2 linked regions of the Catenulispora sp. EB89 genome follow. The protein of the gene in region 1 interacts with the protein of each later gene in a pairwise test. Links are inferred from orthologs where the notes say so. Each region holds a gene or a part of one and is shown on either strand. Other genes may lie near its edges.

Region 1 (15,665 bases):
GGGCGGCACTGAGTCGTCCGGCGAGGCGGGCGGTGCGAAGTCGGGGAGCGGTTCGGGGGGTTCTGGCGGCTCCGGCGGCTCCGGCGGCTCGGGCCGTGGCGGCGCTCTCACTCCGCGGCTGGTGGTCCTGGCCGGGCGCAAGGGCACGCCGTCGTTGTTGCCGTTCGTGGCGGTGCTGCTGGTGCTCGGCCTGGTCGGGCTGCTGGCGCTGCTGTTGCTGAACACCGAGCTGAACAAGGGCGCGTTCACCATAAAGCAGCAGAAAGCCACCGCGACCAAGCTTCAGCAGGAGTCGGAGCAGATCCAGCAGTCGCTGGACGGCCTGGACGGTCCTGGCGCACTCGCGTCGAAGGCCTCGCAGATGGGCATGGTGCCGAACCCGAACCCGGCGTTCCTGGCTCCGAACGGTTCGGTGCTCGGCTCGCCGACGCCCGCGCCGAAGCCCTCGACCCCCGCGCCGACCGCGAACGGTGCGGTCCCCGGCGCCGCGGTACTGCCGACCACGCCGGCCCCGACCACACCGACGCCCAGCCCGACCGCTCCGGTCGCGCCTCAGGCCAAGCCCGGCGCGGCTGCACCGCACGCCCCGGTCGCGAACCCGCTCACGACCCCGACCCCGACCCCGACCCCGACTCCGGTGCCGACGCAGACCACGCCGACGCCCAGCTCGACCGCGCCGGTCGCTCCGGTCGCGCCCCAGGCCAAGCCCGGCGCGGCTGCACCGCACCTCCCCACCACGCCGACCCCCACTCCGACCGGGGCCGGCCGATGACTTCCACCACCTCCCGAGCAGCAACGGGGAGCAACCATGAGTGACCGAGACCGCCCCGAAGACCCGCGCCCGCGCAGCGCCGGCCGCCCCCGCCGCCCGGCCGGCGACCGCGACGCGCACCAGCCGCCGCGCCCCGCCCGCCCGCCGCGTCAGAGCCCTGACCGCGACGCGCAGAGCGCACCGGCCCGTCCTCGCAAAACCGCCGTCCGTCAGCTCGCCCCCCGCCGTCCGGCCGGCGCGGGCACAGGCAGCGCCCCCTCCCGCCCGCGCCCGCCGCGTCCCCCCGGCCCGCGCACCCCGACGCTGCGCATGGGCTCGCCGCGCCGCCGCCTGCGGGTCACGATGTTCGGCCTGCTCTTCGCCTTCTCCTTGTTCGCCGGCCGGCTCTTCCAGCTCCAGGCCGTCGACGCCGGCGGGTATGCCGCGGCCGCCGAGAAGGGCCGCGAGGCCACCGCCACGCTGCATGCCAGCCGGGGCGCGATACTGGCTGCCGACGGCACGCCGCTCGCCGTCTCCGTCGAGGCGTACGACGTCACCGCCGACCCGACCCTGGTGGCCCGCTATCACGAGGACGTCGACGAGCTCGCCGCGAAACTCGCCGGCCTGTTCTCGGCCGCGCCGGAGTACGCGCAGGGCGGTGCGCCCAGCGTCGCGGACCTGCAGGCCGCGCTGACCAAGACGGACACCCGCTACGTCGTGCTGGCGCACAAGGCCTCGCCGGCGACCTGCGCGAAGATCCGGCAGCTGGCCGTGTCCAACACCAGCAACCCGAACAGCACCGTCGGGGTCTACACCAACTCCCGCGACGACCGGCGCACCTATCCCGGCGGCACGCTCGCGGCGAACCTCATCGGCTTCACCGACTCCGACGGCGTCGGCAAGGCCGGGATCGAGCAGATGCTCAACGACAAGCTGGCCGGCAAGGACGGCCAGGAGTCCTACCAGGCCGCCTCCGGTGTGGAGATCCCGACCACCGGCGTGAACCTGAAGCCGGCGGTGGACGGCGAGAGCGTCAAGACCACCATCGACCCGGACATCCAGTGGGCCGCCGACCAGGCGCTGTCCAAGGAGGTGCAGCAGACCGGCTCGGTCTCCGGCACCGTCGTGGTCGAGGACGTGAAGACCGGCCAGATCCTCGCGCTGTCGAACTACCCGACCTTCGACCCGCGCCACATCACCACCGCGGACGGCCCGAACCTGGGCAACCGCGCCTTCACCGAGCCCTTCGAACCCGGCTCGGTGGCCAAGGTCATCACCATGTCCGCGGCCATCCAGACCGGCGTGGCCGAGCCCGACACCCAGCTGCCGCCCTTCACCTCGCCGCAGCGCGTCGGGCGCTACATCTTCAACGACGACGTCTCGCACGGCCCCTGGAGCCTGACCATGACCGGGGTCCTGGCCGCCTCCTCCAACATCGGCACCATCGAGGTCGCCGACCTGTTCCAGCCGCACGGCGTGGACCGCGACCAGACCATCGCCAAGTACCAGCGGCTGTTCGGCTTCGGCCAGAAGACCGGCATCGGCTTCCCCGGCGAGAGCGCCGGCCTGCTGGACCCGCCGGAGAAGTGGAACGACACCGAGCGCTACACCGTGCTGTACGGCCAGGGCCTGGCCGCCACCGCGGTCCAGGACGCCTCGGTCTACCAGACCATCGCCAACGGCGGCGTCCGCATCGCCCCGAGCCTGATCCAGGGCTGGACCGACTCCTCCGGCAAGTACACCCCGGCCGCCGCGCCGCAGCAGACGCCGGTGGTCAGCGCCGCGACCGCGACGAAGGTCGCCGACATGCTGGAGGCGGTCACCACCTCCCAGCGCGGTACCGGCACCACGGCCCAGATCCCCGGCTACCGGGTCGCCGGCAAGACCGGAACCGCGAACCGCTACGACGAGAAGCTGGGCCGCTACAACGGCTACACCGCGTCGTTCATCGGTTTCGCCCCGACCGACAAGCCGCAGATCGTCGTCGCGGTCTCGCTGCAGGCCCCGGTCGGCGCGCACTTCGGTGCCGAGATCGCCGCGCCGGTGTTCACGCAGGTCATGTCGTTCGGGTTGCAGAGCCGCGGGATCGCGCCGACCGGCACACCGCCGGCCAACCTGCCCACCACCTACGGATCCGGTAACTGACCGGGCACCCGGAGCTGATTGTTAACCCATTGACGCAAGAGGCCGTCTCTCCCGCGTTCGTCAGGCCTCACCAGCCGGTTCGGCCCGAACGCGGGACGGGACGCGAATATCGGCGAGGAGCTGAACGCACGACCGCGCTCCGCGAACCGGTAGCCTTCCGCTCGTGCCCCAAGTGACCGTCCCCGCCGATCCGACGACGTATCGGGATCCCATGACCTCCACGCCGCGCCCGCAGAACATCCCGCAGCACAGCGTCCGCGCCTGTGCGGAGTACGTCGGCGCCGCCGTCGTCCCCGCGGACGCGGCCATGGAGTTCCTGGAAGCGGCGGTCACCGGGATCTCGCACGACTCGCAGGCGATCCGGCCCGGCGACCTGTACATCGCCTGGCCCGGCGCGGCGCGGCACGGCGCCGAGTTCGCGCCCGGCGCGGTGGACGCCGGAGCGGTCGCGGTCGTGACCGACGCGGCCGGCGCCGCGATGCTCGACGGCCTGGCGGTCCCGGTCCTGGTGGCCGAGGACGTCCGCGCCCTGGCGGGCCGGCTCTCGGCGTACGTGTACGGCGAACCGGCCACGCACCTGGCGATGTACGGCGTCACCGGCACCAACGGCAAGACCACCACCAGCTACCTGATCGACGGCGGTCTGCGCCGGGCCGGCCTGAGGACCGGCGTGATCGGGACCGTGCAGATCCTGATCGGCGACGAGGTGGTGCCCTCCGTGCGCACCACCCCGGAGTCCCCGGATCTGCAGGCGATCCTGGCGACCGCCGTGGAGAAGGGCGTCGACGCGGTCGCGATGGAGGTCTCCAGCCACGCGCTGACTTACGGCCGCACCGCCGGGATCAGGTTCAAGGCGGCCGCGTTCCTCAACCTGACCCAGGACCACCTGGACTTCCACGCCGACTTCGAGGACTACTTCGAGGCCAAGGCGAAGCTGTTCACCCCGGGGTACACCGAGCGCGCCGTCGTCGACGTCGACGACGAGCACGGCCGCAGGATCGTCGAACGCTGCCGGGCTAACGGCGTCGAGGTGCACACCTTCTCTATCAAGGGCGAAGCCGCCAACTGGACCGCCGAGGCCATCGAGCTCGGTGCCGACGCCTCGACGTTCACCGTCGTGGGCCCGGACGGCGGCCGGCACCAGGCCCGCGCGGGCCTGCCCGGGGACTTCAACGTCGCCAACGCGCTGGCCGCGATCGTGCTGCTGGCGGTGAGCGGGATCGAGCTGGAGACCGCCATCGCCGGGGTCGGCGATGTCCACGGCGTCCCGGGCCGCATGGAGCGGGTCCAGGTGCCGGGCCAGGAGTTCCTGGCGGTCGTCGACTACGCCCACACCCCCGACGCCGTCGAGACGGCGCTGCGCGCGCTGCGCCCGGTCGCCGAGCGCGGCCACGGCCGGCTGCGCGTGGTGGTGGGCTGCGGCGGGGACCGCGACAAGAGCAAACGGCCGCTGATGGGCGCCGCCGCCGTGCGGCTCGCCGACGAGGCCGTGTTCACCGATGACAACCCGCGTACGGAAAGTTCAGCGGACATTCTCGCGGCCGTCACCGCCGGCGCCGACGCCGAACTGGCCGGTGCCGACCAGAATTACCGCGTGGTGGCCGACCGGGCCGAGGCGATCGCCTCGGCGGTGGCCGCCAGCGGCCCCGGCGACGTGCTGATCGTCGCCGGCAAAGGACATGAGCAGGGGCAGGAGATCGCAGGAGTGAAGAAGCCGTTCGACGACCGGGTGGTGCTGCGCGCCGCTTTGGAGGCGTCGGCTGGGGCCATCGCGGCTGGGGCCAAAGCAGAGAAGGGCCACAGCGAGCAGTGAGCCCCCATAATCTCGGTTGGATCGCGCAGACCGTGGGCGGGACCCTCAGCGGTCCCCCCGGCGCCACACAGGAGGAGCTCTCGGAGCTCGCCGTCACCGGGCCCGTCGTGTTCGACTCGCGGGACGCCGCCCCCGGAGCGCTGTTCGTCGCGTTCCCCGGCGAGAGCGCCGACGGGCACGCCTTCGTCCCGGCCGCCGTGGCCGGCGGCGCCGTCGCCGTCCTGGCCGCCCCGGACGACGCCTACCGCAAGCCGTGGGAGGGCCGGGGGAGCGTCCCGACCGTCACCGTCCCGGACGGCGACCTGCTGCGGGCGCTGTCCGCGCTGGCCACCGCGCACCTGGCGGAACTGCCCCGGACCACGGTCATCGGTGTGACCGGCTCGGCCGGCAAGACCACCACCAAGGACCTGATCGGCCGGCTGGCCGCCGAACTGGGCCCGACGGTGGCGCCGAAGGGCAGCTTCAACAACGAGCTCGGATTCCCGATCACGGTGCTGCGCACCGACGCCGACACCCGGTACCTGGTCGCCGAGATGGGTGCGCGCGGCATCGGGCACATCAGGCACCTGACGACGATCGCGCCGCCCCGGATCGGCGTGGTGCTGAACGTCGGCAGCGCGCACCTCGGCGAGTTCGGCAGCGTCGAGGCCATCGCCGAGGCCAAGGGCGAGCTGCCCGCGGCCGTGCCGGAGGCCGGGAACTGCAACCCCGACCGGGACGGCGTGGCGATCCTCAACGCCGACGACCCCCGGGTGCGCGGCATGGCCGGGCGCACCAAGGGCCGCGTGGTGCTGTTCGGCGAGGCGCCGGACGCCGACGTGCGCGCCGAGGACGTCCGGGTCGGCCCGGACGGCCGCGCGAGCTTCACACTGCTGTACCGCGACGGCGAGGGACCGCACCGGTACCCGGTCGCCTTGCGGCTGGTCGGCGAGCACCAGGTGTCCAACGCCCTGGCCGCCGCCGCGACCGCGCTGGAGCTGGGCCTGCCCGGCGCGAAGGTGGCCGAGGTGCTCTCCGCCGCCGAGCCGGACAGCAAGTGGCGGATGGCGATCGGCGAGTCGCCGGACGGCGTGACCGTCGTCAACGACGCCTACAACGCCAACCCGGAGTCGATGCGCGCGGCGCTGAAGACGCTGGCCACGATGGCCCGCTCGCGCCCCGGCGCGCGCTCCTGGGCGGTGCTGGGCACGATGGCCGAGCTCGGCGCGGACTCCGCGGTCGAGCACGACGCCGTCGGGCGCCTGGCGGTGCGGCTGAACATCGCGCAGACCGTCGCGGTCGGCCCGGGCGCCGCCGCGATCCACAGCGGCGCGTCGATGGAAGGGTCCTACGACGGGGAGTCGGTCGCGGTGCCGGACGCCGAGGCCGCGCTGGCCTTCGTGCGGGCCGGAGTGCGGCCGGGCGACGTGGTGCTGGTGAAGGCTTCGCGGGCGATCGGGCTGGAGTGGGTGGCCGCGGCGCTGTTGGAGGGCGTGGGCTCGGGCTCGGGCGCGGCCCCGGGTGCGGCCCCGGGTGTCGGGGAAGGCGCTCCGCCGCAGACGAGCGGTGCGGGAGGTGGCGTCCGGTGAGCACGTTCGCGGCGGTCCACGCCGGGGTGGGCGCGGTGGTGCCGCACGCCGGCTCGGAGAGCGGCCTGCAGATGCGCGGAGTCCTGTACGCGGCGGGGATCGCGCTGTTCTTCTCGCTGATCGGCACCCCGATGGCGATCAAGACCCTGGCCCGCTACGGCTTCGGCCAGCCGATCCGCGAGGACGGCCCGACCACGCACCAGGCCAAGCGCGGCACGCCGACCATGGGCGGCGTGGTGATCGTGCTGGCCACGGTGCTCGGCTACGGCTTCACCAAGCTGGCGACCATGCGCATGCCCACCGCCTCCGGGATGCTGGTGCTGTTCCTGATGGTCGGCATGGGCGTGGTCGGGTTCACCGACGACTTCCTGAAGGTGTTCCGGCAGCGCTCGCTGGGCCTGCGCGCCAAGGCGAAGATGATCGGGCAGTGGATCGTGGCGATCGCCTTCGCGGTGATGGCCCTGCACTTCCCGAACGCGCTGGGCTTCACGCCGGGCGACACGCACCTGTCGTTCGTCCGGAACATCTCGGCGATCGACCTCGGCGCGGTCCTGTTCGTGATCTGGGCCGGCCTGCTCATCGCCGGCACCTCCAACGGCGTGAACCTGACCGACGGCCTGGACGGCCTGGCCACGGGCTCGTGCGTGATGGTGTTCGCGTCCTACGTGCTGATCGGCGTCTGGCAGCACGGCGAGTCGTGCGCCACCCTCGGCACCGGCGTCCAGGGCTGCTACCCGGTCCGAGATCCGCTCGACCTGGCGATCGTCGCGGCGGCGGTGATGGGCGCCTGCTTCGGCTTCCTGTGGTGGAACACGTCCCCAGCGAAGATCTACATGGGCGACACCGGCTCCCTGGCCCTCGGCGGCGCACTCGCGGGCCTGGCGATCTGCTCGCAGACCGAGCTGCTGCTGGCGCTGCTCGGCGGCCTGTTCGTGATCATCACGCTGTCGGTGGTGATCCAGGTGGGCTACTTCAAGATCAGCGGCGGCAAACGGGTGTTCAAGATGGCCCCGCTGCACCACCACTTCGAGCTCGTCGGCTGGGCCGAGGTGACGGTGGTGGTGCGGTTCTGGATCATCTGCGGGCTGTTCGTGGGGCTCGGGCTCGGTGCCTTCTACGCCGGATGGATCACGGTCAAGTAGGGATCGGCGTTCGCGCTCAGTGGGCCGTCACGAAGCTGGTGACGGTCCACTGCCCGTTCTCGACGGCGGTGCGGACGGCGGTGACGACGTGGTCGCAGGTGTCGCGCGGGGCCGCGGGCGCGATCGCGACTCCGTGCACGTCCACGAAGACGATGGCCGGATCGCTGTCGGCATAGGCCGCGCAGAACATCTCCGAGCTGATGTATTCGCGGACGTGCGTCGTGCGATAGGCGGTCAGCAACGCCCGCACCGCCTTCGGGTCCCGGGTCTCGTGCTGGGTCACGGTCCCCGGTTCGTCGGCACTGTCACGGCATTCGATCACTCGCACGGGGACGAAGCCCTGCGGGATCGGGCCGCCTGCCTTGTGCGGGTCGGAGTCGTGCGGGTCAGAGCAGTCCGGCTTGACGTAGACCGGAGATCCGGTCGGCATGCGGGTGGCGACCATGCCCCAATAGCCGCTGACCCCGTTCGGGAAATCGGGGGAGTGCCGCCAACCTTCGACCGCCCCGGCCGTCGCCGCTACCGCGGCCGCGCCGAGGGCTGCCAGAAGCATGAGTCTCATAGCTCTGGGACGCCAGGCGCCGGCCGCCGGTTCCCAGCCACGGCTCTCCCCCGAGCTACGCGTGCGCCCAGCTCTTCGCGACCCGCTCGGCCAGCGCCGCCAGGTGGAACTCGGCGTGCGCCATCGCCTCCTGCGCCGAGCCGGCCTGCTCGGCGACCTCGTACGCGGCGGCGAAGCCGGCGGCCGCCAGCTCGCGCTTGCCGACCTCCACGAGTCCGGCGAGGACCAGGCAGGGCCTGCCGGATTCCAGGGCCGCCTCCGCGACGCCGGTGGGGACCTTGCCGCCGAGCGAGCTGTGGTCGAAGCGGCCTTCGCCGGTGATGACCAGGTCCGCCTCGGCGATCAGCTCGGCCAGGCCGGTTTCGGCGATGACCGTGCCGATGCCCGGTACGCGCCGGCCGCCGAGCAGCATCAGGCCGTAGCCGAGGCCGCCGCCCGCGCCGGCGCCGGGGGCGTCGAGGGTGCGGCGGAGCGCTCCGGGCTCCTGGCCGATGGCGCCGGCGAGGTGGGCGAAGTGCGTGAGGGCGGCGTCGAGGCGCTGGACGTCGTCGTCGGTGGCGCCCTTCTGCGGTCCGAAGACCGCCGCCGCGCCGCGCAGGCCGAGCAGCGGGTTGTCCACGTCGCTGGCGATGACGATCTCGACGCCTGCCAGGCGCCGCCGGGGCTCGGTCAGGTCCAGCGAGTGCAGGCTCTTCAGCGCCCCGCCGCCGGCCCGCAGTACCTCGGCCGGCTCGGCGCCGAGCGCGGCCAGCAGGCCCGCGCCGCCGTCCGTGGTGCACGTGCCGCCGAGGCCGATGACCAGGCGCTTGGCGCCGTCGTCCAGGGCCGCCGCGATGAGTTCGCCGACGCCGTACGTGGTCGCCGCCTTGGCGTCGCGCTGCTCGGCCGGCACCAGGTGCAGTCCGCAGGCCTCGGCGACCTCGATGTAGGCGGTGGGGTGCCCGGCGGCGTCGGCCTCGCCGGCGGGGCCGCCGGCCAGCTCGATCAGGTACCGCCCGGTGACCTCGGTGCCCAGCGGGCCGGTGACCGTGGCCAGCTGCTCGCCGAAGCGCCGCCGCCCCTCGAAGGCGTCGGCCAGCGAGTCCAGGAAGCCCGGGCCGCCGTCCGACATCGGGACGCCGGTCACGGTGTCGTCCGGCGACGTCCGCAGCCATCCGGCGGCGACGGCCTGCACGGCCTCCGGCGCGCTGAGCGTGCCGGCGAACTTGTCCATGGCGATGACGATGTGCACGCTCCGGATGGTAATCGTTTTCTGCCGGGCGGCGTTGTGACGTCCACCACGCCGGCCCGACCCGGCTTCTCGTCACACTGACACCAGGGTATGATCTCTTAACGTCAGATAGACGAAAAGGGGTAACGGGATGAGCACCACCACCTTCCAGGAGCCGACTCCCACACCGGTCAGCCTGCTCCTCCTGGGCCGCAGCGCCGACCCGCGCAGCGAGCGCGGCGTCGAATGCCCGGGCGACCTGCCCCCGGCCTCCGACCCCGACCTGGTCGCCCGCGCCGCGGCGGCGAAGGCGAAGCTGGGCGACCGGCTGTTCGTCCTGGGCCACCACTACCAGCGCGACGAGGTCATCCAGTTCGCGGACGTCACCGGCGACAGCTTCAAGCTGGCGCAGCAGGCGGCGGCCCGGCCGGAGGCGGAGTACATCGTCTTCTGCGGCGTGCACTTCATGGCCGAGTCCGCGGACATCCTGACCAGCGACGCGCAGCAGGTGATCCTGCCGGACCTGGCCGCCGGCTGCTCGATGGCCGACATGGCCACCGCCGAGCAGGTGGAGCGCTGCTGGGAGCGCCTGGAGGACCTGGGGCTCGCCGAGAGCGTGGTCCCGGTCTCGTACATGAACTCCTCGGCGGACATCAAGGCGTTCACCGGCCGGCACGGCGGGACGATCTGCACGTCCTCGAACGCCCAGCGGGCCCTGGAGTGGGCCTTCGCCAAGGGTTCGCAGGTCCTGTTCCTGCCCGACCAGCACCTCGGGCGCAACACCGCGGTCCGCGACATGGGCTTCTCGCTCGACGACTGCGTGGTCTACAACCCGCACCGCCCCGACGGCGGCCTCACCGACGACCAGCTCCGCGGCGCGAAGATGATCCTCTGGCGCGGGCACTGCTCGGTGCACGGCCGGTTCACCCCGGAGTGCGTGGACGAGGTCCGCGAGCGGATCCCGGGCGTGAACGTGCTGGTGCACCCGGAATGCCGCCACGAGGTCGTGGAGAAGGCGGACTACGTCGGCTCGACCGAGCGCATCATCGCGCTGCTCGACGAGGCCGAGCCGGGCAGCGCCTGGGCCATCGGCACGGAGCTGAACCTGGTGAAGCGGGTCGCCGCGGCGCATCCGGACAAGCAGATCGCGTTCCTGGACAAGAGCGTCTGCTACTGCTCGACCATGAACCGCATCGACCTGCCGCACCTGGTGTGGACGCTGGAGGCGCTGGCCGACGGCCGGGTGCCGAACGTGATCGAGGTGGACGCGGACACGGCGCACTTCGCGCGGGTCGCGCTGGAGCAGATGCTGGCGCTGCCGTAGGAGCGATGCGAGGCCGGGCGGTGTGGGCGTGCCGGGCGCGCGTGGTGCTCGGCGAGCTCGGCGACTCGTGAAATGACCCCCGCGCGGGGTATGACCCCCCGCACAGCCCCGCCCGCACCTTCCAGACCTGTGCGACGATGGAGACGGAATAGCTTCCGGCGGCGCGTGGTTCCCCCTTGTTGTGCAGGCGCGCTCCACGGGGCGCCGGTGTCCAGATGAAGGAGTACGCATATGACCGTGCAGACGGAGACCTCGTCGGAGGCGACTGTCGCGGCGGGCATCATCCTGAGCGCCGAAGCGGCGTCCAAGGTGAAGTCGCTGCTGGAGCAGGAAGGCCGCGACGACCTGTCGCTGCGCGTCGCCGTGCAGCCCGGTGGCTGCTCGGGTCTGCGCTACCAGCTCTACTTCGATGACCGCTCCCTCGACGGCGACGTCGTCGCCACGTTCGACGGGGTGAACGTCGTCACCGACCGCATGTCGGCGCCGTACCTGACCGGTGCGAAGGTCGACTTCGTGGACACCATCGAGAAGCAGGGCTTCACGATCGACAACCCGAACGCGGGTTCGTCGTGTGCCTGTGGCGACAGCTTCAGCTAGACGGAAACGACCCGCTCGGCCGCGCACGGCATCTGTGAAGGTGTGTGAAGGCCGGGGCGGAGGCTAATACGGTGGGTGGGCCCGTGCGCGGGTCCACCCATTTGCCGTGCCCGCAGGACGTCGCGCCTACGTCATACCCGAGAAGAATCGAGTCCTCCCGTGCGTGTTGCCGTCGCCGGTTCCATCGCGACAGACCACCTGATGAGCTTCCCCGGCCGCTTCTCCGAGCAGCTGGTCGCCGAGCAGCTCCACACCGTTTCGCTGTCGTTCCTGGTCGACTCCCTGGAGATCCGCCGCGGCGGCGTGGCGCCGAACATCTGCTTCGGCATGGGCAAGCTGGGCATGCGCCCGATCCTGGTCGGCAGCGCCGGCGAGGACTTCGGCGAGTACCGCTCGTGGCTGGAGCGGAACAACGTGGACTGCGAGTCGGTGCGGATCAGCGAGCTGCTGCACACCGCGCGCTTCGTGTGCACCACCGACGCCGACCACAACCAGATCGCGTCCTTCTACACCGGCGCCATGGCCGAGGCGCGGCTGATCGAGATCGGGCCGATCGCCGAGCGGGTCGGCGGGCTGGACCTGGTGCTGATCGGCGCCGACGACCCCGAGGCGATGCTGCGGCACACCCAGGAGTGCCGCGAGCGCGGCATCCCGTTCGCCGCCGACCCCTCGCAGCAGTTGGCCCGCATGGGTGCCGAGGACATCAAGCAGCTGGTCGACGGCGCGCGGTACCTGTTCACCAACGAGTACGAGGCCGCGCTGATCGAGCAGAAGACCGGCTGGGACGCCGACGAGATCCTGCGCCGAGTCGGGGCCCGGGTGGTCACGCTCGGCGCGAACGGCGTGCGGATCACCCGGCGGACCGAGGACGGCGGCGTCCAGGTGCTGGAGATCGCCACCCCGAAGGAGGAGGCGAAGTCGGACCCGACCGGGGTCGGCGACGCCTTCCGCGCCGGCTTCATCGCCGGCCTGTCCTGGGGCGCCGGCGAGGAGCTGGCGGCGCAGGTCGGCTGCATGCTGGCGACGCTGGTGATCGAGACGATCGGCACGCAGGAGTACGACCTGAGCCGCGGCCGGTTCCTGGAGCGGTTCTCGGTGGCGTACGGCAGCGCCGCCGCCAGCGAGGTCGTGCGGTACCTGGCGGCCTGAGGCCGCTGGGCCGAATGAGCTGAACCTGCTAGGCCATCAGAGTTAAGCAAGCCGACGGAGAAGCCGCCCTCAGCGCAGCTTCTCCAACACCCGCGGCAGCACGGCCAGGAAGCGCTCCACGTCTTCCTCGGCCGTGCCGAACGGCAGCGACACCCGCACGTTGCCGCGGTCCGCGGCGCCCATGGCGACCAGCACGTGGCTCGGCGTGACGGTGTCCGAGGTGCACGCCGACCCCGACGACACCTCGAACCCGGCCTCGTCCAGGTCCAGCACCAGCGCCTCGGCGTTGACCGCCGGGCAGGAGAACGCGACGAGGTTCGGCAGCCGGTCGTCCGGGTCGCCGAACACCTCGATGTCGTCTGCGACCGCCGGCAGTGCGGCGCGCAGCCGGTCGGTCAGCGCCCGCAGCCGGACCGCCTCGGCCTCCCGCTCCTGCTCCCGGGCCACCAGGGCGGCGGCCGCCGCGACGATCCCCGGCAGGTTCACCGCGCCGGGCACCAGGCCGTCTTCGTGTTCGTCGACGGCCCACGCCGGCGCGAACCGCGTTCCCTTGCGGACGGCGAGGATCCCGACCCCGGTCGGCCCTCCCCATTTGTGAGACGAAGCACACAGCACCGACCACTCGCGCGGCACCGGCATCCGGCCGACCACCTGAGCGGCGTCCACGAGCAACGGCACCGCGGCCTCGACCGCGGCGGCGAACACCGGCGCCAGCGGCTGGACCGTGCCGACCTCGTGGTTGGCCGCCTGCAGGCACGCCAGGGCCGTTCCCGGCACCCGCAGCTCGCGCGCGAAGGCCTCGGCGTCCACCCGGCCGAGCCGGTCCACGCCGACCGTCGCCACGGTGTCGTGCGGCCCGGTGCTGGTCGGCTCGGCGCTGGTCGGCCCGCCCGCGTTCGACTCGGCCTCGTGCAGCTCCGCCGCGTGCAGCACCGCGGAGTGCTCGACCGCTGACACCACGAGCCGGTTCCCGACCCGCCGCCGGCCGGCCAGCACGCCGGCGACGCCGTAATGGATCGCGGCCGTCCCCGAAGGAGTGAACAGCACCTCCCGGGCCCGGCAGCCCAGGACCTCGGCCACCGCCGCCCGGGACCGGTCCAGCAGCATCCGCGCTTGCCGCCCGGCCCGGTAGAGCCGGGCCGGGTCGGCCCAGCCCTCGTCCAGGGCCGCCAGCAGCGCGGCGCGGGCGGCCGGGTGCGGGGGCTCGGCGGAGGCGGCGTCGAAATGAGTCACACCCTTGACGATACGGACCCTGCGCCGTCACCCGCGGTACTTGTCCGGCCGCGCACCGGCCGCGCACCGGTCCCGCGCTGGGCCCGGGCCGGGCCCGTACTCGGCCGCACGCTCCGGCCGCACGCTCCGGTCGCACAACCGCGCGCACCCCCCGGCACTCCGCGTCGTCGGGACCGTCGCCGCCGGTGCGCTCATCAGATCAACGCCCGTCAGTTCGGCCGGAAGTGTGACCGTCGCACCCCGCCACACGCGTTAACCGGGACCTCCGCGCAAGAGGCAATTGGGGCTGGAGTAGGGTTTGGCCGCGAGAGAGAAGACACCGCCCCTGGCAGGGCCGTGACGTGCGGGCACACCGGGTGCGATCCCGGCGGTCCGCCGCGTGCCTGCCGCCAAGGCTTGAACCTCGGGAAGGCAACCTTGAGTCCACACGGCTCCGACCCGTCGCCGCAGCGCACCTCACCGGCGCGGCGATCGCGGCGCGCGAAGCTCGGCGTTCTTGCCGTGGCCGGGCTGGTCGCCATGACCGCCACCGGCTGCAATGTAGACGAAGCAAAGCGGCTCGGGGTTCCCGCGCCCGCCACCAAGGAAGCGCCGATCATCCTGCACCTGTGGCAGGGCTCGTGGATCGCCGCGCTCGCCGTCGGTGCCCTGGTTTGGGGCCTGATCATTTGGTGCTGCGTCTTCTACCGCCGCAAGCGCACCGGTATCGAGATCCCCGCACAGACCCGCTACAACGTCCCGATCGAAGTGCTCTTCACGGTCGTGCCGTTCATCATGATCGCGGTGCTGTTCTTCTTCACGGCCAAGGACGAGTCCAAGCTCCTCGCGCTGCACAAGAACCCCGACGTGAAGGTGAACGTCGTGGGCCGGCAGTGGTCCTGGTCCTGGAACTACAACTACGACGCCGTCTCCGGTCAGGCGACCCCGGGGCAGCTGGCCGTCTACGACGCCGGCACCCCCGCGGACCTGCCGGTGCTGTGGCTGCCGGTGAACGAGCGGGTGCGCTTCACGCTGACCTCCACCGACGTCATCCACTCCTTCTGGGTCCCGAACTTCCTGTTCAAGCTGGACGTGGTCCCGGGCCGCATCAACGAGTTCGAGCTCACCCCGAACAAGGAGGGCGAGTTCATCGGCCGCTGCGCCGAGCTGTGCGGTGTCGACCACTCCCGGATGCTGTTCAAGGTCAAGGTCGTCTCCGCGGCCGAGTACCAGCAGCACCTGCAGGACCTGGCCAACAAGATCGACCCGGTGACCGGCAAGGGCCAGACCGGTCAGATGCCCGTGGGCTACAACTCCAACGGCGTCCCGCTGCGCGTCGGCCCGCTGACCGGCATCGGCAACGACTCCACAGGGAAAGAAAAGTGACGGCCATCAGTGAACCGCGCGCAGTGAGCGCGCCGTACGAGCGCCGTGAGCCCGGCAACATCGTGGTCAAGTGGCTGACGTCCACCGACCACAAGGTGATCGGGTACATGTACCTCATCACGTCGTTCTGCTTCTTCGGCATCGGCGGCCTGCTGGCCCTGCTGATGCGCGCCGAGCTCGCCCGGCCGGGTCTGCAGTTCCTGACCACGGAGCAGTTCAACCAGGCGTTCACCATGCACGGCACGATCATGCTGCTGATGTTCGCCACCCCGCTGTTCATCGGGTTCGCGAACGTCATCGTGCCGCTGCAGATCGGCGCCCCGGACGTGGCCTTCCCGCGGCTGAACATGTTCGCCTACTGGCTGTTCCTGTTCGGCTCGCTGATCGCGGTCGGCGGCTTCCTCACCCCGCAGGGCGCGGCGGACTTCGGCTGGTTCGCCTACGCGCCGCTGACCGACGCGATCCACTCCCCGGGCATCGGCGCGGACATGTGGATCATGGGTCTGGCGCTGTCCGGCTTCGGCACCATCCTCGGTGGCGTCAACTTCATCACCACGATCATCTGCATGCGCGCGCCCGGCATGACGATGTTCCGCATGCCGATCTTCACCTGGAACATCCTGCTGACCGCGGTGCTGGTCCTGATGGCGTTCCCGGTCCTGGCCGCCGCGCTGTTCGCGCTGGAGGCCGACCGCCGCCTGGGTGCGCAGATCTTCGAGGCGGACAACGGCGGAGCGCTGTTGTGGCAACACCTCTTCTGGTTCTTCGGACACCCAGAGGTGTACATCGTCGCGCTGCCGTTCTTC
Region 2 (15,763 bases), on another replicon or contig:
CGATCCTGCACGGGGACGTCGACCGGCAGCCCGACGACGGCGACTTCGACGACTTCGTGCTGCACCTGGACGGGTACCTGTGCGAGATCAAGGACGTGCAGATCCGCGACGGGCTGCACATCCTCGGGCGCGCACCGGAGGGCGAGGAGCTGGTCGCCGACGTGCTGGCGATCCTGCGCGCCAAGCAGGTCTTCGGCGGGGTGAACGGCGCGGTCACCGGGTTGCGGCAGGCGTTGGCGGCGTACGTCGGGCTCGACGAGCAGGTGCTGCTCGCCGAGCCGGGGGCGGCGGTGAAGGTGCCGGAGCTGCTGGCGGAACTGGCCGGCGACGACGGGGCGCCGGCCCGGTCCGCGTCCGATGCCGTGGACCTGCTGGAGAAACTGGCCCGGCGGCTGGTGGACGCGCTGGCCGCACAGGGCTGGGATCCGGCGGCGGTGCCAGGGGTCTGCGATGCGGTGCTCGGCGCTGCGGCGCAGGCCCGCGCGGCGGGGTCGGCAGTAGCGCCGGCAGCGGAAGAAGAGCCGGCATCGGAGGCATCGGAGATCGCGGCCGTCCTGCGCTTCGCCGCCACCGAACTCGTCCCGCGCCTGGCCCGCACCACCGACGAGATCGCCAACGTAATGCGCGCCCTCGACGGCCGCTACATCGCGGCCGGCCCCTCCGGCGCCCCGACTCGGGGGCTTGTCAGTGTTCTGCCGACCGGCCGCAACTTCTACTCCGTCGACCCGAAGGCCATCCCCTCGCGCAACGCCTGGGACGTCGGCGTGGCCCTCGCTGAGTCGCTGATCGCGCGCCACCTCGCCGACACCGGCGAGTACCCGCGCTCGGTCGGCCTGACCGTCTGGGGCACCTCGGCGATGCGGACCCAGGGCGACGACATCGCCGAGATCCTGCACCTGCTCGGCTGCCGTCCGGTGTGGGACGAGGCCTCGCGCCGGGTCACCGGCTTCGAAGTGGTGCCGGTCGCCGAGCTGGGCCGGCCGCGCATCGATGTCACGGTTCGTATCTCAGGATTCTTCCGTGACGCCTTCCCGCACGTCATCGCGCTCATTGATGACGCCGTCCAGGCTGTCGCAGAGCTCGACGAAACCGCCGCGGACAACTACGTCCGGGCGCACGCCGACGCCGACACCGCCGCGCACGGCGACCGCCGCCGCGCCACCACGCGCGTGTTCGGCTCCAAGCCCGGGGCGTACGGGGCCGGCCTGCTGCCGCTGATCGACGCCCGCGACTGGCGCACCGACGCCGACCTCGCCGAGGTCTACGCGGTCTGGGGCGGCTACGCCTACGGCCGGGGCCTGGACGGCCGCGAGGCGCGCGGCGACATGGAGAACTCCTTCCGGCGCATCCAGGTCGCGGCGAAGAACCAGGACAACCGCGAGCACGACATCGTCGACTCCGACGACTACTTCCAGTACCACGGCGGCATGGTGGCGATGGTGCGTTCGCTGACCGGCACCTCGCCGGCGGCGTACGTCGGCGACTCGGCGGTGCCGGAGGCCGTCCGGACCCGGACGCTGGCCGAGGAGACGCACCGGGTGTTCCGGGCCCGCGTGGTGAACCCGCGGTGGGTGGCGGCGATGCAGCGGCACGGCTACAAGGGCGCCTTCGAACTGGCCGCGACGGTCGACTACCTGTTCGGCTACGACGCCACCGCCGGGGTCGTGGACGACTGGATGTACGAGCAGTTGGCGCAGACCTACGTCTTCGACGAGACGAACCGCGCGTTCATGGAGCGCTCGAACCCGTGGGCGCTGCGCGGGATCTCCGAACGGCTGTTGGAGGCCGCCGAGCGCGGGCTGTGGGCCGAGCCGGAGGAGCAGACGCTGGACGGGCTGCGCCAGGTGTTCCTGGAGCTGGAAGGCGAGCTCGAAGGGGAGTGACGCCACCTTCCCCGCCGGATAAATGACAGGAAGATCCGGCGGGGTGCTTGCTAGGCTCCGTGACCATGTGTTGCAACGCGCTGTTCATTCGCATCCGCCTCTGACGGCGGGTAGCGATCCCCTGATCTGCGATTCCCGCCGCATCCGAGTCCCTGCCGGTGCGGCCGCTCAGTGCTGCCCGGCTTCGATCGCGAGCGAGCCGCGGAGCAGCACATGCAGTACCAGAAGACTTCTGAATTCCTTGGTGGACGCCACGAACTCGGCCAGAACTTCCTGGCCGATCCCGCGCTGATCGCCGCCATCCAACGGCTGGTCCGGGACGAGACGCGGGGCCCGATCATCGAGCTCGGGGCCGGCGACGGCGCCCTCACCGGACCGTTGTCGCGGCTGAACCGGCCGGTCACGGCGCTGGAGATCGATCCGCGGCGGGTGCGGCGGCTCCAGCGGCACTTCGGCGACGACGGCGTGGACAGCGTGGACGTCAGGCAGGCCGACGTCCTGCGCCACCGCTTCCCGGCCGCGCCGCACATGATCGTCGGCAACGTGCCGTTCCACCTCACGACGGCGATCATCAGGAAGCTGCTGTCCGAGCGCGGATGGAGCAGCGCGGTGCTGATCGTGCAGTGGGAGGTGGCACGGCGCCGGGCCGGGGTCGGCGGGGCGAGCATGCTCACCGCCGCGTGGTGGCCGTGGTACGACTTCCGCCTGGTGCGGCGGATCCCGGCTTCCGCGTTCCGGCCGGTGCCGTCGGTGGACGCCGGGCTGCTGCTGATGCACCGGCGGGCCGTGCCGCTGGTCGACGGCCGCCAGGGGTATCAGGCCTTTGTGAAGCAGGTCTTCCAGGCGCCGGGGCGCGGGCTGGAGGACATGATCGGCCGCACCGGGCGGGTGCGGCGCGCGGAGCTGCGGGAGTGGGTCCGGTGGAGCCGGATCCCGGCCCGGGCCCTGCCCAAGGACCTGGCGGCCGAGGACTGGGCCCGGTTGTGGGAGCTGGTGCGGGACTGAACCGCCGTCAGCTCACCGCGTCAGCTCACCGCACCAGCGGCCTTGAGCGACTCCAGCAGCTTGGCCGTGCGCAGGCCGTCGCTGTGGTCGCGGGACTCGGCGATCAGGCCGTCGACGACCTGGATCACGTTGATCGAGGGCAGCTCGAAGCCCTCCCCGGTGGGGGCCAGTGTGCCGACGACGGTGAACTCCACGACCGCGACCTGCGGGTCGGCAGTTTCGTGGATGGTGACGTTCTTGACCTCGCTGTAGTGCAGGTACTGCGCGAAGCCGGTCATCCGGGCGCGCAGCGCGGCGTTGCCGCGCGACTCCTGGAACTCCCGCGGGGCGAACGGGTTCGTGACCACGACGTCCTCGGCGTAGAGGTCGGCGAGGTCGTCGCGGCTGCCCTCGATGACGGTGCGCAGCATCAGTTCGACGGTTTCGCGGGTGGTGCGGACGTGCTCGGACATGCGGATCTCCTCGACGGATGCCAAGTGGGGCGAGCGCCCCGTTTCGCTGTCCGGAACGATACGGGGCGTCCGCCCCGGTTGTCGAGGGGGGTTACGCTGGCGCTGTGAACGGGTCCGTTGATGCCGATGTGACCGGCGGCGCCGCGCAGTCGACCGCCGAACGCCCGCTGCGCGCCGACGCGCGCCGCAACCGCGCGCGCGTTCTGGCGGCGGCGGCCGAGGCGTTCGCCGCCGAAGGGCCGGCGGTGCCGCTGGACGAGATCGCGCGCCGCGCCGGCGTCGGCGCGGGCACGGTCTACCGGCACTTCCCGACGAAGGAGGAGCTGCTGGCGGCCGTGCTCATCGCACGGATGGAGACGATGCTGGCCGAGGTGCGCAGCGCGCTGGCGGCGCCGGATCCGGGGCTGGCGTTCTACGGCTTCTTCGTCACCATGACCGTCGACGCCCAGGACAAGATGGACCTCGCCGAGGCGTTGATGAGCCACGGCGTGGACATCCGTGCCGCGGTCGGCGACATCGCCGGTGCGCTGAAAGGGGCGCTGGCCGATCTGCTGCGGCGGGCTCAGGAAGCCGGCGCGGTCCGTTCCGATGTGAGCGTCGAGGACCTGCACGCGCTGGTGATCGGCGCGATCGCCGCCGCGCGAGCCGCGTCGTCGGACGATGTGCCGCGCGTGGCGGGGTTGGTGGCCGACGGGTTGCGGCCGCGTCCCGACAGCTGAGCCGATGGCCCGGTGAGCCTTGGCCGCCGCCGGTCCGGCGCCTAGGGTAATGGCTGGCAGGAGGGTGCGATGATGACTACTGACCAGGCATTCACCACACGTCCGGAGCTGAGCGGCACGTTCGGCATGGTGTCGAGCACGCACTGGCTCGCCTCGTCGGCGGGCATGGCGTTGCTGGAGCGCGGCGGGAACGCGTTCGACGCCGCGGTGGCCGCGGGGTTCGTGCTGCACGTCGTGGAACCGCATCAGAACGGCGCCGGCGGCGACCTTCCGGTGGTGTTCGCGCGCGGGGACGACAAGCGGCCGACCGTGTTGTGCGGGCAGGGCGTGGCGCCGGCCGGGGCGACTGTGGAGCACTTTCGCGACCTTGGTCTGGCGCTCGTGCCAGGCTCGGGGTTGCTGGCGGCGGCGGTTCCGGGGGCGGTGCCGGCGTGGCTGACGCTGCTGCGCGACCACGGGACGATGGAGCTCGCCGACGTGCTCGGGTACGCGATCGGCTATGCGCGCGACGGGTATCCGGTCACGCCGGCGATATCGCAGTGCATTGCGGATATCGAGCCGATGTTCCGGGAACACTGGACGCCGTCCGCCGACGTTTACCTTTCTGGCGGCGGGGTTCCGGCTGCGGGTTCGGTGTTCCGGAACCCGGCGCTGGCTGCCACGTACCAGCGTTTGGCCGACGCGTCCGGGGCGTCGGGAGCGACCCGCGAGGCGCGGATCGACGCCGCGTTGGACGCGTGGAACCAGGGGTTCGTCGCTGAGGCGATCGATGCTTTCGCGCGCACCGCTTGGCGGGATTCCTCGGGGTCCGATCATGCCGGTGTTATTACGGGTGCTGATATGGCGGCATGGCAGCCTTCTTATGAAGAGCCGGTCCGTTACGACTTCGGCGGCTATACGTTCTGCAAGACCGGCTCCTGGGGTCAGGGGCCGGTTCTGTTGCAGCAGTTGGCGTTGCTTCAGGGGCAGGAGCTCGGCGAGCCGGGGTCGGTGGACTTCATCCATCGGGTGGTGGAGGGTGCCAAGCTCGCCTTCGCCGATCGTGAGGCCTGGTACGGCGACGGCTTCGACACGCCGCTGGAGGCGTTGCTCTCGCCGGCGTACAACGCCGAACGTCGCGCGCTGATCGGTGAGGTGGCGTCGCTGGAGCTGCGTCCGGGGTCGCCGCAGGGGCGCGTGCCGGTGCTGCCGATCCGTCCTGAGCTGCCGATACCCGTCGACGCGTCGACCGGGGAGCCGGTCGCGTCGGGTGCGGGGCGTGGCGAGGCGCGCGGGGACACGGTTCACGTGGACGTCGTCGACCGGTGGGGGAACATGGTCGCGGCGATGCCGAGCGGCGGGTGGCTGCACTCGTCCCCGGTGATTCCCGCGCTCGGGTTCTGCTTGGGGACGCGGATGCAGATGACGTGGCTGCAGGACGGGCTTGCCAGCACCCTGACACCCGGGCTGCGGCCCCGGACCACGCTGTCGCCGACGCTGGCGCTGCGCGGGGAGGAGTCGGTGCTGGCGTTCGGCTCGCCCGGCGGGGACCAGCAGGACCAGTGGCAGCTGCTGTTCGTGCTGAACCATGTGCTCGGCGGGATGGACCTGCAGGCGGCGATCGACACGCCGACGTTCCACACCTCGCACTTCCCGGAGTCGTTCTACCCGCGGCCGGCGTACCCGGGGCGGATGGTGGCCGAGGCGCGGCTCGGCGCCGCGGTCCTGGACGGGCTGCGGCGCCGGGGGCACGACGTCGTGGTGGCGGGGGAGTGGGCGCTCGGGCGGATGTGCGTGGTCGGGCGGGATCCGGAGCGCGGGTTGGTGCGGGGGGCGGCCAATCCTCGGGGGATGCAGGGGTACGCGGTGGGACGGTAGCGGCGAGGCGGTGATGGCGGCTATGGCGGCATGGCGGCGGTTTGGCCGGGATGACGGCCTAGGGCGCCATGCCGGACTCGATCTGGATCGTGTCTCCGACGGCCAGGTGGTCGTAGAGCCAGACCGCGTCGCCGATGAAGAGCTCGATGTCACCGTGCGTGGCATTCGTCTTGCCGACATTGGGTTGCTGCCAGGGCGCGGCGAAGATGGCTGGTGCTTGCGGACCGAAGTCGATGTAGTAGGAGACGGAGATGTTGTAGTCCCCGTCTACCGAGGTAAGTGGCTTTGACTGCTTCTTGCCGACGACGGTGAAGGTCCCGGTCTTGGTCGGGTACGCCGGAATGCCGGCCGTGATCGGCAGGGTCTTGATGACCTTGCCCTGCGCGTCGCGGATGGTCATTGAGTGCTGACCCAGATCGACGGTGGCAGTTGGCGGCGCCTCGGCCGACGTGCTTGGCGTCGCGCCGCTTGTCGATGTCCGGACGCTGCTGGACGCGGGCGGTGAACCCGACACGTCGTGCCGCGACCCGCCGGACGGACGCAACGTCAGTCCGGCGGCGCCGGCGATCGCCAGGACCAGCACCGGTGCCACGGCCAGTGTCGTGGTGTGGCGTCGGCGCCGCTGGTCGCCCCGGGCCCGCACGCCGGCCGGGGACCGGACCGCGGCTTCCTGTTCCAGGCGTGCGGCGCCGGCGGTCAGGCGCTCGTCGAAGGTGCCGGGCACGTCGAAGTTCTCAGGCATGGCTGGACCTCTCGCTTTCCTTGTCGAGTGCCTTGGCGAGCCGCTGGTCGAGGTGCGGGTCGAGGTGCTGGTCGAGCCGCTGGTCGATGTGTCGTTGGTCGAGCACCGCGGTCAGCGGCCGGGCCGCCCGGCCGTCGGCAGCCGGGTCGGCCAGCAGCGTCGCCAGCGCGGCGCGTCCCCGCGAAAGCCGTGCCTTGACCGTCCCGGTCGGGGCACCGACCTCGGCGGCGACCTGCTCGACGGTCAGCCCGGCGATGTGGAACAGCACGATCGCCCGCCGCTGCTTCTCCGGGATCCGCCGGAGCGCGGCGACCAGCACCACGGAGTCGGGGCTGTGCTCGGGGACGTCGCCGGGCGGTCCGTGCCGCCGGTGCGCGGCGACCCGCCGGACCGCCGAGCGCCACGCCGACACCTTGATGCGATAGGCGACGACCCGGACCCAGGCGGCCGGGTCGTCCGTCTTCGACACGGTGTCCCAGCGCTGCCAGGCCCGGGCGTAGGCCTCCTGGACGGCGTCCTCGGCCTCCGAGGAGGCGTCCCCGAGCAGCGCGACGATCTGCGCCGTGACCCTGCGTACCGTGCCGAGATAGAACTCGTCGAAATCCTGCTCCGCTCCCACCGGTTCCCCTCACCGTGGCCGTGACTGGCTCGTCACCCCACCACGACGCCGGCGGCGGAACCGGGGTTGCATCGCCTTTTTCAGGACGCGGCGCGCCAGCCGGGCGTGCGGCCGAGATGCAGCAGCACCTGGTCGAGCGCGGAGGCGCCCTCAGGAATCTCCAGCGCCGGGACGAACGCCGCGCCGTCGGCGGTCCGGTTGTCGCCGTTCGGCACCGCCAGCGTGATCCGCACCGCCGCCTCGTCCATCTCCGGCCGCAGCTCGAACGGCAGCCCAAGGGTGACTGCGACGTCCCAGGCGTGCACGACGTAGTCGATGAAGTGGAAGCCGATCGCCACCCGCGCCGGGAAGCGCGGCGGCCTGATCGAGAACTCGGGCAGGTCGACCACGGTGTCCAACTCCTCGCCGAGCTCGGCGAACGCCGCCAGCACCTCCTCCGACGCGGCGAGGTACTGCTGCACGGCGTCGGCCCCGGCCGGCGCGAACTCCCAGTGCTTCATGTCGGCGCCGTCACCCCGCGCCGCCGCCGCGAAGCCGTGGTGCTGCACGGTCATGTGGCCCAGCAGATCCGCGAGCGTCCAGCCCGCACACGGAGTCTCCCGCCCCAGGTCCGTGACCTGCACCTGCCTGACGATGTCCATGCTGTCGCGCACCGCTCGCGCGTTCAGGTCTCTGATATCGGTCATGTGTCGATGATCCGCCGGTGTTGGTCCGCTGGTCCACCGGGGTTGGCGAAGGGGGTGTGAACAGGCGTTTAGGATGCGGAGGGTGACGGATGAGGTGCGGCAGGCGGCACAGGCGGCACAAGCGATACGGACGGCGCGGGTGGCGCGCGCGATCGGAGCCGTCGTCGGTTCGGCGGTCGGCGACGCGCTGGGGGCGCCGTTCGAGTTCGGTCCGGCTGGGGCGTTCTCGGCGAAGTACCCGGCGCCGGGATCGACGACCTCTGAGATGGGCGGCGGTGGCGGCTGGGATCCCGGCGAGGCGACCGACGACACCCAGATGGCGGTGCTGGTCGCGGACTCGCTGCTGGAGCGCGGGGGCCTGGACCCGGCCGACATCTTCGAGCGGTTCCGGCGCTGGGCCGCCTCCGATCCCAAGGACATCGGGACGCAGACCGAGTCCGTCCTGACCAGCGGCGATCCCTGGGACAGCGCGGCCGGCCTGCACTTCTGGATCACCGGACACGCGGCGGGCAACGGCTCGCTGATGCGGGCCTCCACGTCGGCGGTGTACTTCGCGGCGGCCGGTCGCGAGGCGACGATGGACGCGGCGCGGCGCATCGCGGCCCTGACCCACGGCGACCGCGCGGCGTGGGAGGGTACTGCGGTCTTCCACGAGCTGGTGCGCCTCGCGCTCGCGGGAGAGGACCCGATCGCCGCGCTGCCCGAGGTCGTCGAGCTGATCCACCCGGATCATCGCGAGCGGTACGCCGCGATCCTGGCGCCGGACTGGCATCCGAGCATGGCCACGGAGTTCAACGGCGCGGTCTGGCCGTGCCTGGCCTCGGCGGTCTGGGCCGTGCGGACTACGCCAGACTACGAGGCCGCCGTTCGTGCGGCCGTGGACCTCGGCGGCGATACGGACACTGTGGCGGCCGTGACCGGCGGTCTGGCCGGCGCCGTCCACGGCTTCGACGCCATCCCGGCGCGCTGGACCGAAGCGCTCCACGTCCCCGTCCCCGGCTGGGGAGACCGGGTCCTGCGGTATCCGGACCTGGTCGTCATGGCCGAGCGGCTGGTGGGGGCCGCCACCCAATAGGCTTGGCCGCATGAACCAGTTCGCCGCCTCCGGTCCTGTGCAGTTCGACGGCGCCGCCGTCACGGTCGTGGGGGCGAGGGTCGTCGGGTTGTCGGCCTCGGCGGCTTTGCTGGCGCGCGGGGCGCGGGTGACGTTGGTCGATCGGTATGACGACGAGGCCACCACCGCTCGGGCCGCGCAGGCCGCGGAGCAGGGGGCGACGCTGCGCCTCGGCGATGACGAGACGTTGCCAGCCGGGACCGAGCTGCTGGTGGTGAGTCCCGGGATGCCGCCGTCGGCGCCGATCGTGGCGGCCGCGCGCGAGGCCGGGGTGCCGATCTGGGGCGACGCCGAGCTGGCGTGGCGGCTGCGGGCGCCGTTGCCGGACGGGAGCTACGCGCCGTGGCTGGTCGTGACCGGGACCAACGGCAAGAGCACCACGGTGCGGATGGCCGAGTCGATGCTCAAGCAGGCCGGTAAGGGTGTCGTGGCGTGCGGGAACATCGGGTACCCGGTGCTCGACGCGGTGCTGCGGGGGCAGGCCGGCGGGGAGGCCGGGGAGCCGTTCGAGGTGCTGGTCATCGAGCTGTCGAGCTACCAGCTCTACTGGAGCTCGACGCTCAGCCCGCTGGCCTCGGTCGTCCTCAACATCGCGCCGGACCACATCGACTGGCACGGCTCCTACGCCGACTACGTCGCCGCCAAGGGCCGCGCCTACGAGAACTGCCAGGTCGCGGCCGTCTACAACGCCGCCGACCTGGAGACCGTGCGGTTGGTGGAGGAGGCCGAGGTCGTCGAGGGCTGCCGCGCGATCGGGTTCACGCTCGGCGCGCCGGGCCTGTCTATGCTCGGCGTGGTCGACGGGATCCTGGCCGACCGGGCCTTCGTCGACGACCGCCGGAACAGCGCCGCGGAGCTCGGCACCATCTACGACGTCGAGCCGCAGGCCCCGCACAACATCGCGAACGCCCTGGCCGCCGCTGCGCTGGTGCGCGCCTACGGCGTGGAGCCGACGGCGGTCCGCGACGGCCTGCGCGAGTTCCGCCCCGAGCCGCACCGCATCGCCTGGGTGGCGCGCATCGACGGCGTGGACTTCGTCGACGACTCCAAGGCCACCAACCCGCACGCCGCCTCCGCTTCGATCGGCGCCTACGACCACGTGGTCTGGCTGGCCGGCGGCCTGGCCAAGGGCGCGGACTTCGACGACCTCGTCGAGCGGCACGCCAAGCGCCTGCGCGGCGCGATCCTGTTCGGCGCCGAACGCCACCTGGTCGCCGAGGCGCTGCGCCGCCGGGCCCCTGACGTGCCGGTGGTGGACCTCGGCGGGCCGGGGCCGGACGGCGCGGCCGAGGTGATGGCGCAGGCGGTGACGGCCGCGCGCGCGATGGCGGTGTCGGGGGACACGGTGCTGCTGGCTCCGGCCTGCGCTTCGATGGACATGTTCACGTCGTACGGGCAGCGCGGCGACGTGTTCGCGGAGGCGGTGCGCGCGGAGAAGGCGCAGGCTGCGGGAGAAGACGGCGCCTGAGGCAGGCGACGTGAAGCTGTTCGGTCTTGGCCGCTACAGCCCCGGCATCCTCCGGTCCCGGAAGGCCCTGGCGAAAGCCGCCCCGGTCGGCGTCACGTCCGGATCGTCGGCGATCACCGCGTACAGCGCCTCGGCGGCGATGACGTCCCCGAGCGAGGCGAACAGGCCCGCCTTGTTCAGCAGCAGCGTGGTCCTGGTCTCCGGGTCCGGATCCCCGGCCATCCCGTTGTCCATCGCGATCAGCCGGTCCTGCGGATCCTCCAGCAGCAGCGACAGCTCCTTCCACGCCGGCGGGAAGCCGGGGAAGCGCTGCGTGATCCCGCGCAGGATCCGCTTCTTCTCCTCGCGGTTCTCCAGCCACTCCAGCTGCACGAACGCCCTGGAGAACCCCGGGTTCAGCTGCCCGGCGTGCTCCCGCCGCAGCATGTCCAGGGTGGTGCGGCAGGTGAAGAAGCCGCTCGGGGACAGCGACGCCACCCGCTCGTAGAGGTTCTGCGCCGCGCGCGTGTCGCCGCGCATCAGGTGCGTGAACGCCGCGTCGTACGGCGGGTACGGCCAGTCCGGCGCGAGCGCCGCCGCCCGGCCGAGCAGCGTCAGGGCCAGGTCGTAGTCGCCGCGGGAACCCGCGGAGCGGCCTTCGGCGTGCAGGCGGTGTGCTTCGGGCGGGATCTCGTAGCTCATGGGGAGCAAAGTATTCCGCTCGTAAGTTCGACGGTAGCCCTCTGATTCGGTATCCGCTTAGGTGACAGCCCTCTGACGGCACCTCACGCGTGTCCGCCGCGCACGAACACTCCCGGCGTGATCCCGTACGCCCGTTTGAACCAGCGCGCCAGGTGCGCCTGGTCGGCGAAGCCGGTGGCCGCCGCGACGTCGGCCGGGGCGCTGCCGGCGGCCAGCAGCGCGCGGGCGTGGCGCAGGCGCAGCTGCCGCTCGTAGTCGCTCGGCGACATCCCGAACTCGGCGGCGAAGGCTCGGTAGAGCGCGAACCTGCTGCACCCCGCCGCCTCGGCGAGCAGCTCCACCGACAGCGTCTCGGGGTACGCCTCGCGCATCAGATCCCGCGCCCGACGCGCCGCCATACGCTGCGCACCGTCGGCCAGGGTCCTGATGCGCGGCGGCCGGGTCGCGCCGCGCAGGTGCGCGCCGAGGATCACGGCCCGCAGGCGCTCGTCGCGGGCCAGCGGGCTGGCGTCGGCGGCCAGGGCGGCGTGGAGTCCGGCGATGGCGTCGGCCAGGCGGCGGTCGCCGAGGACCGGGGTGGTGAACAGGGGTAGGGGAGCGGCGGCGGCGAAGGGATCGGCGAGCGCGGACTGGCCGGATCGAGCGGTCTGAGCGGCGCCGGGTGCTAGGCGGAGATCGGCTTGACCGGCGAAGTCCATGGCGTCGGCGGCGAAAGGATCGGCGAGCCCGGACCGATCGGATCGACCAGTCCGAGCGGCACCGCCGACCGCCAGACCGAGCTCGGCCCGCCGGGCGAAGTCCGTGGCGTCCGCGGCACCCGCCGCATCGGCCAGCACCGCGCGCACGATCTGCGGCGACACGTGCACGATCCGGTAGTGGTAGCCCAGGTCGGCGGCGGCGCGGCCGTCGTGCGGATCGTCCGGGTTCAGCGCCATGACCATGCCGGCGGCGCTGGTGTGCAGGGCTCCGCGGCAGTGGAACTGCTGGGCGCCGGCGTCGGTCACGCCGAAGGAGTAGGCGTCGTGCGAGTGCGGCGCGTAGACGTGGTCGCGGAACCGGGCACGCATGGCTTCCAGGCCGCGCGTGTCGTCGCGCCAGTACTCGGCCCAGCCTCGGGTGTCTGCCGTGCCTCCCATGCTCTCCATTGTGGCCCGGGGCTGGGCCGAAGCGGGCCGCACGAGCGTTCAAGACCGAATAGTGGGACACGCGCCAGGCTCGGCACATGTCAGCTCAGCAGCGGAACCCGTACCTGCTCCTCACGATGACCATGATGTTGTGGGGCGGGGCTTTCTCCAGTTCGGAAACGGTCGTCAACCACGTGCCGCACACGGTCGCGGCCACGCTGCGCTTCGGCGGCGGGGCGATCGCGCTGCTCATCGCGATGGCCCTGACCGGCCGGAGCCTGCGCGTCGGGATGCGTGCCGCCGGCCGCGCCTGCCTGGCCGGTGTCCTGGGCGTCTTCGCCTACAACGGCTTTTTCTTCTGGGGCCTCTCGCTCGCGCCGTCGTTGGACGGCGGGATCCTGATCCCGGTCATGAGCCCGGTGCTGACCAGCGCGTTCCTGCTGGTCACCGGACGCGAGAAGGCTTCGCCCCGGCGCCTGGCCGGCCTCGCGCTGGGGCTCGCCGGGGCGGCGGTGTACCTGGTCGGCGCGAACAGCGCGGGCGGGTCGGGCGGCGGGTCGCACCGCCTGGAGGGCGACCTGCTGTACGTCCTCAGCGCCGTGTCCTGGGCGGCGTTCACGCTCGCCGCGCCGAAGGTGCTCGCCGGGATCGAGCCGCTGACCGCGATGGCGTACGCGACCTGCACCGGCGCCGTCCTGCTCGCCCTGGTCGCCGCCCCGGACCTGGGCCGGGTGCAGTGGGGCGCGCTGCCGTCAGAGGTCTGGCTCAACGTCGCCTACCTGGCGATCGGCGCGACGGCGGTCGCCAACGTCCTGTACTACCGGGGCGTCGCCGTGGTCGGCCCGGCCAACGCCTCGCTGATGATGTTCCTCGTCCCGGCGGTGAACACGACCTGCGCCACGCTCCTCCTCGACGAGTCGTTCACGGCGCTGCAAGCCGCCGGCGCCGTGGTCCTGCTGGTCGGCGCGGCGCTCGCCGGACGTGCACGGATCAGCCTTCGGCGACGGCGGCCGACCCGGGGCCCGGACCCCCGGCCTCAGGCTGACACCCCGTCCCGCCTCAAGCTGACACCCCGTCCGGCGCCCGCTGGCTACCCTAAGGACCATGAGTGAACAGGCCGCGGGCGCGCCGGCGTCGCCGTTGAAGAACGCCGTGCGCGCGCTGCGGGCCCGTCGCGCGGTCCTGAAATCCCTGTTCGACCTCGAACTCACGTCGTACTACCTGCTGCTCGGGGCCGTTCTGCTGCTGCTCGGTATCGGGCTGCTGGAGGTGTTCTCCGCCTCCAGTGTCAACAACCTGGTCAACGGTCGGCCGATGCTCTCCTCCATCAGCAACCAGGCGGTGTCGGCTTCGCTCGGCCTGGCGCTGATGTGGGGGGCGTCCCGGCTGCCGCCGCGCGCCTACCGGGCGCTCGCGTATCCGGCGCTCGTCGGGACCGTGCTGTTGCTGCTGCTGGTGCTGGCCGTCGGCTCCTCGCACAACGGCAACAAGAACTGGCTGATCATCGGTCCGCTGACGGTCCAGCCCAGTGAGTTCGCCAAGCTCGCGCTCGTGCTGTGGGGCGCCGACCTGCTGGTGCGCAAGGAGAAGCTGCTCACCACCTGGGACCACCTGCTGGTGCCGCTGGTCCCGGGCGCCGTGCTGATCATCGCCCTGGTGATGATGGGCGGGGACATGGGGACCTCGATAATCATCGTCGCGATCGTGTTCTGCCTGCTGTTCACGGCCGGGGCGCCGGGGCGGCTGTTCTCGATCCTGCTGTGCTCGGCCGTCGGCCTGACAGCGCTGGCCATCCTGATGCGGCCCTCGCGCGTGCGGCGCTTCACCAACTTCCTCAGCCCCGAGAACGACCCCGGCGGCACCGGCTACCAGGCCATCCACGCGTTCCAGGCGCTGGCCAGCGGCGGCTGGTTCGGGGAGGGGCTGGGCGCCAGCAAGCAGCGCTGGGGGCAGCTGCCGGAGGTGCAGACCGACATGATCTTCGCGATCATCGGCGAGGAGCTGGGGCTGATCGGTGCGCTGACCGTGCTCGCGCTGTTCCTGACGCTCGCCTACGCCGGGATCCGGCTGGCGCTGCGCACCACGGATCCGTTCGTGCGGCTGGTGTCGGCCTCCGTCACGGTGTGGCTGGCCGCGCAGATGATGATCAATCTGGGGGCGGTGACCGGCGTGCTGCCGATCGCGGGCGTGCCGTTGCCCTTCGTCTCCTATGGCGGGTCGTCGCTGTTGCCTTCGCTGACGGCGGTGGGGATGCTCATGTCCTTCGCCCGAAGGCGTCCGGAGCCGTTGGACCCGGCGACGGTCGAGGGGGCGCCGAGCACCGTGCGCGATCAGGCCGTCACCGCACCGCGTCCGGATTCGGCCCCCGCCGACCGATAGGGTGGCCGGGTGCATGTGGTCATCGCCGGCGGCGGCAGCGCCGGGCATATCGAACCCGCCCTGAACACCGCGGACGCCCTGCGGCGCGCCGACCCCTCGATCGGCATCACGATGCTCGGCACCGAGAAGGGCCTGGACACCAAGCTCATCCCGGCCCGCGGGTACGAGCTGCGGCTGATCCCGGCGGTCCCGCTGCCGCGCAAGCCGTCGGCGGCGCTGCTGACCCTGCCCTCGCGGCTGCTCGGCACGGTCAAGGCCGCGCAGGACGTGATCATGGACGTCGACGCGGACGTGGTCATCGGCTTCGGCGGCTACGTCGCGCTCCCGGCGTACCTGGCCGCGCGCCGCGCCAAGCGGCCGATCGTGGTGCACGAGGCCAACATCCGCCCCGGCCTGGCCAACCGCGTCGGCGCGAAGTTCACCGACCACGTGCTCACCGGCAACCCGGCGGTCCCGATGCCCGGCGCCACCTGCGTCGGCATGCCGCTGCGCCCGGCCATCACCGGCCTGGACCGCGCAGCCGTGCGCGCCGAGGCCCGCCGGTCCTTCGGCTTGGACCCCGACCGCCCGACGCTGCTGGTCACCGGCGGCTCGCAGGGCGCGCGGCGGCTGAACGACACGATGGTCGCCTCGGTGAAGATACTGCACGACGCCGGGATCCAGGTCCTGCACTCCTACGGCGACAAGAACTCGGTGTCGATACAGCAGGACCCTGCGGGACCGCCCTACATCGCGCGGCCGTACGTGGACCGGATGGACCTCGCCTACGCGGCCGCCGACCTGGCGATGACCCGCAGCGGGATGATGACGTGCAGCGAGCTGGCGGCGGTCGGACTGCCGTCGGTGTACGTGCCGCTGCCGGTGGGCAACGGCGAGCAGCGGCTGAACGCGGCGCCGGTGGTCGAGGCCGGCGGCGGCCTGCTGATCGACGACTCCGCGCTGACGCCGGAGTGGTTCGCGGCGAACGTGGTGCCGCTGCTGCTGGACGCCGAGCGGCTGACCACGATGAGCGCGGCGGCGCGGCGGTTCGGGAT

The links.
Region 2: the proteins of ABH920_RS11140 (region 1) and ftsW interact in binary tests that used the Escherichia coli proteins (3 or more experiments, as listed by UniProt). The link is inferred for Catenulispora sp. EB89 from one-to-one orthologs.

Annotation. Positions count from the first base shown.
Region 1 is NZ_JBGCCU010000004.1:321,965-337,629, reverse strand. Bases 452-3,352 are described here. They hold ABH920_RS11140 (peptidoglycan D,D-transpeptidase FtsI family protein), read left to right. Parts: upstream 452-808; coding sequence 809-2,896; downstream 2,897-3,352. Other genes in these bases: ABH920_RS11135 (UDP-N-acetylmuramoyl-L-alanyl-D-glutamate--2,6-diaminopimelate ligase), read left to right, coding at 3,060-3,352; ABH920_RS11145 (hypothetical protein), read left to right, coding at 452-772. Also shown: more of ABH920_RS11145, read left to right, coding at 1-451; more of ABH920_RS11135, read left to right, coding at 3,353-4,709; murF (UDP-N-acetylmuramoyl-tripeptide--D-alanyl-D-alanine ligase), read left to right, coding at 4,742-6,277; mraY (phospho-N-acetylmuramoyl-pentapeptide-transferase), read left to right, coding at 6,349-7,419; ABH920_RS11120 (hypothetical protein), read right to left, coding at 7,436-7,972; ABH920_RS11115 (glycerate kinase), read right to left, coding at 8,037-9,212; quinolinate synthase NadA, read left to right, coding at 9,343-10,515; iron-sulfur cluster insertion protein ErpA, read left to right, coding at 10,747-11,112; ABH920_RS11100 (carbohydrate kinase family protein), read left to right, coding at 11,272-12,261; coxB (cytochrome c oxidase subunit II), read left to right, coding at 13,912-14,859; ctaD (cytochrome c oxidase subunit I), read left to right, coding at 14,856-15,665. UniProt on the Escherichia coli protein: Essential cell division protein that catalyzes cross-linking of the peptidoglycan cell wall at the division septum. Required for localization of FtsN.
Region 2 is NZ_JBGCCU010000015.1:189,287-205,049, reverse strand. The notes cover bases 12,593-15,591. They hold ftsW (putative lipid II flippase FtsW), read left to right. Parts: upstream 12,593-13,454; coding sequence 13,455-14,729; downstream 14,730-15,591. Other genes in these bases: ABH920_RS29325 (DMT family transporter), read left to right, coding at 12,593-13,462. Also shown: cobaltochelatase subunit CobN, read left to right, coding at 1-1,883; 23S ribosomal RNA methyltransferase Erm, read left to right, coding at 2,097-2,888; ABH920_RS29375 (nuclear transport factor 2 family protein), read right to left, coding at 2,909-3,340; ABH920_RS29370 (TetR/AcrR family transcriptional regulator), read left to right, coding at 3,445-4,059; ABH920_RS29365 (gamma-glutamyltransferase family protein), read left to right, coding at 4,129-5,916; ABH920_RS29360 (L,D-transpeptidase), read right to left, coding at 5,975-6,658; ABH920_RS29350 (TIGR03086 family metal-binding protein), read right to left, coding at 7,358-7,963; ABH920_RS29345 (ADP-ribosylglycohydrolase family protein), read left to right, coding at 8,103-9,038; murD (UDP-N-acetylmuramoyl-L-alanine--D-glutamate ligase), read left to right, coding at 9,049-10,545; ABH920_RS29335 (hypothetical protein), read right to left, coding at 10,579-11,226; ABH920_RS29330 (AraC family transcriptional regulator), read right to left, coding at 11,310-12,371; more of ABH920_RS29325, read left to right, coding at 12,449-12,592.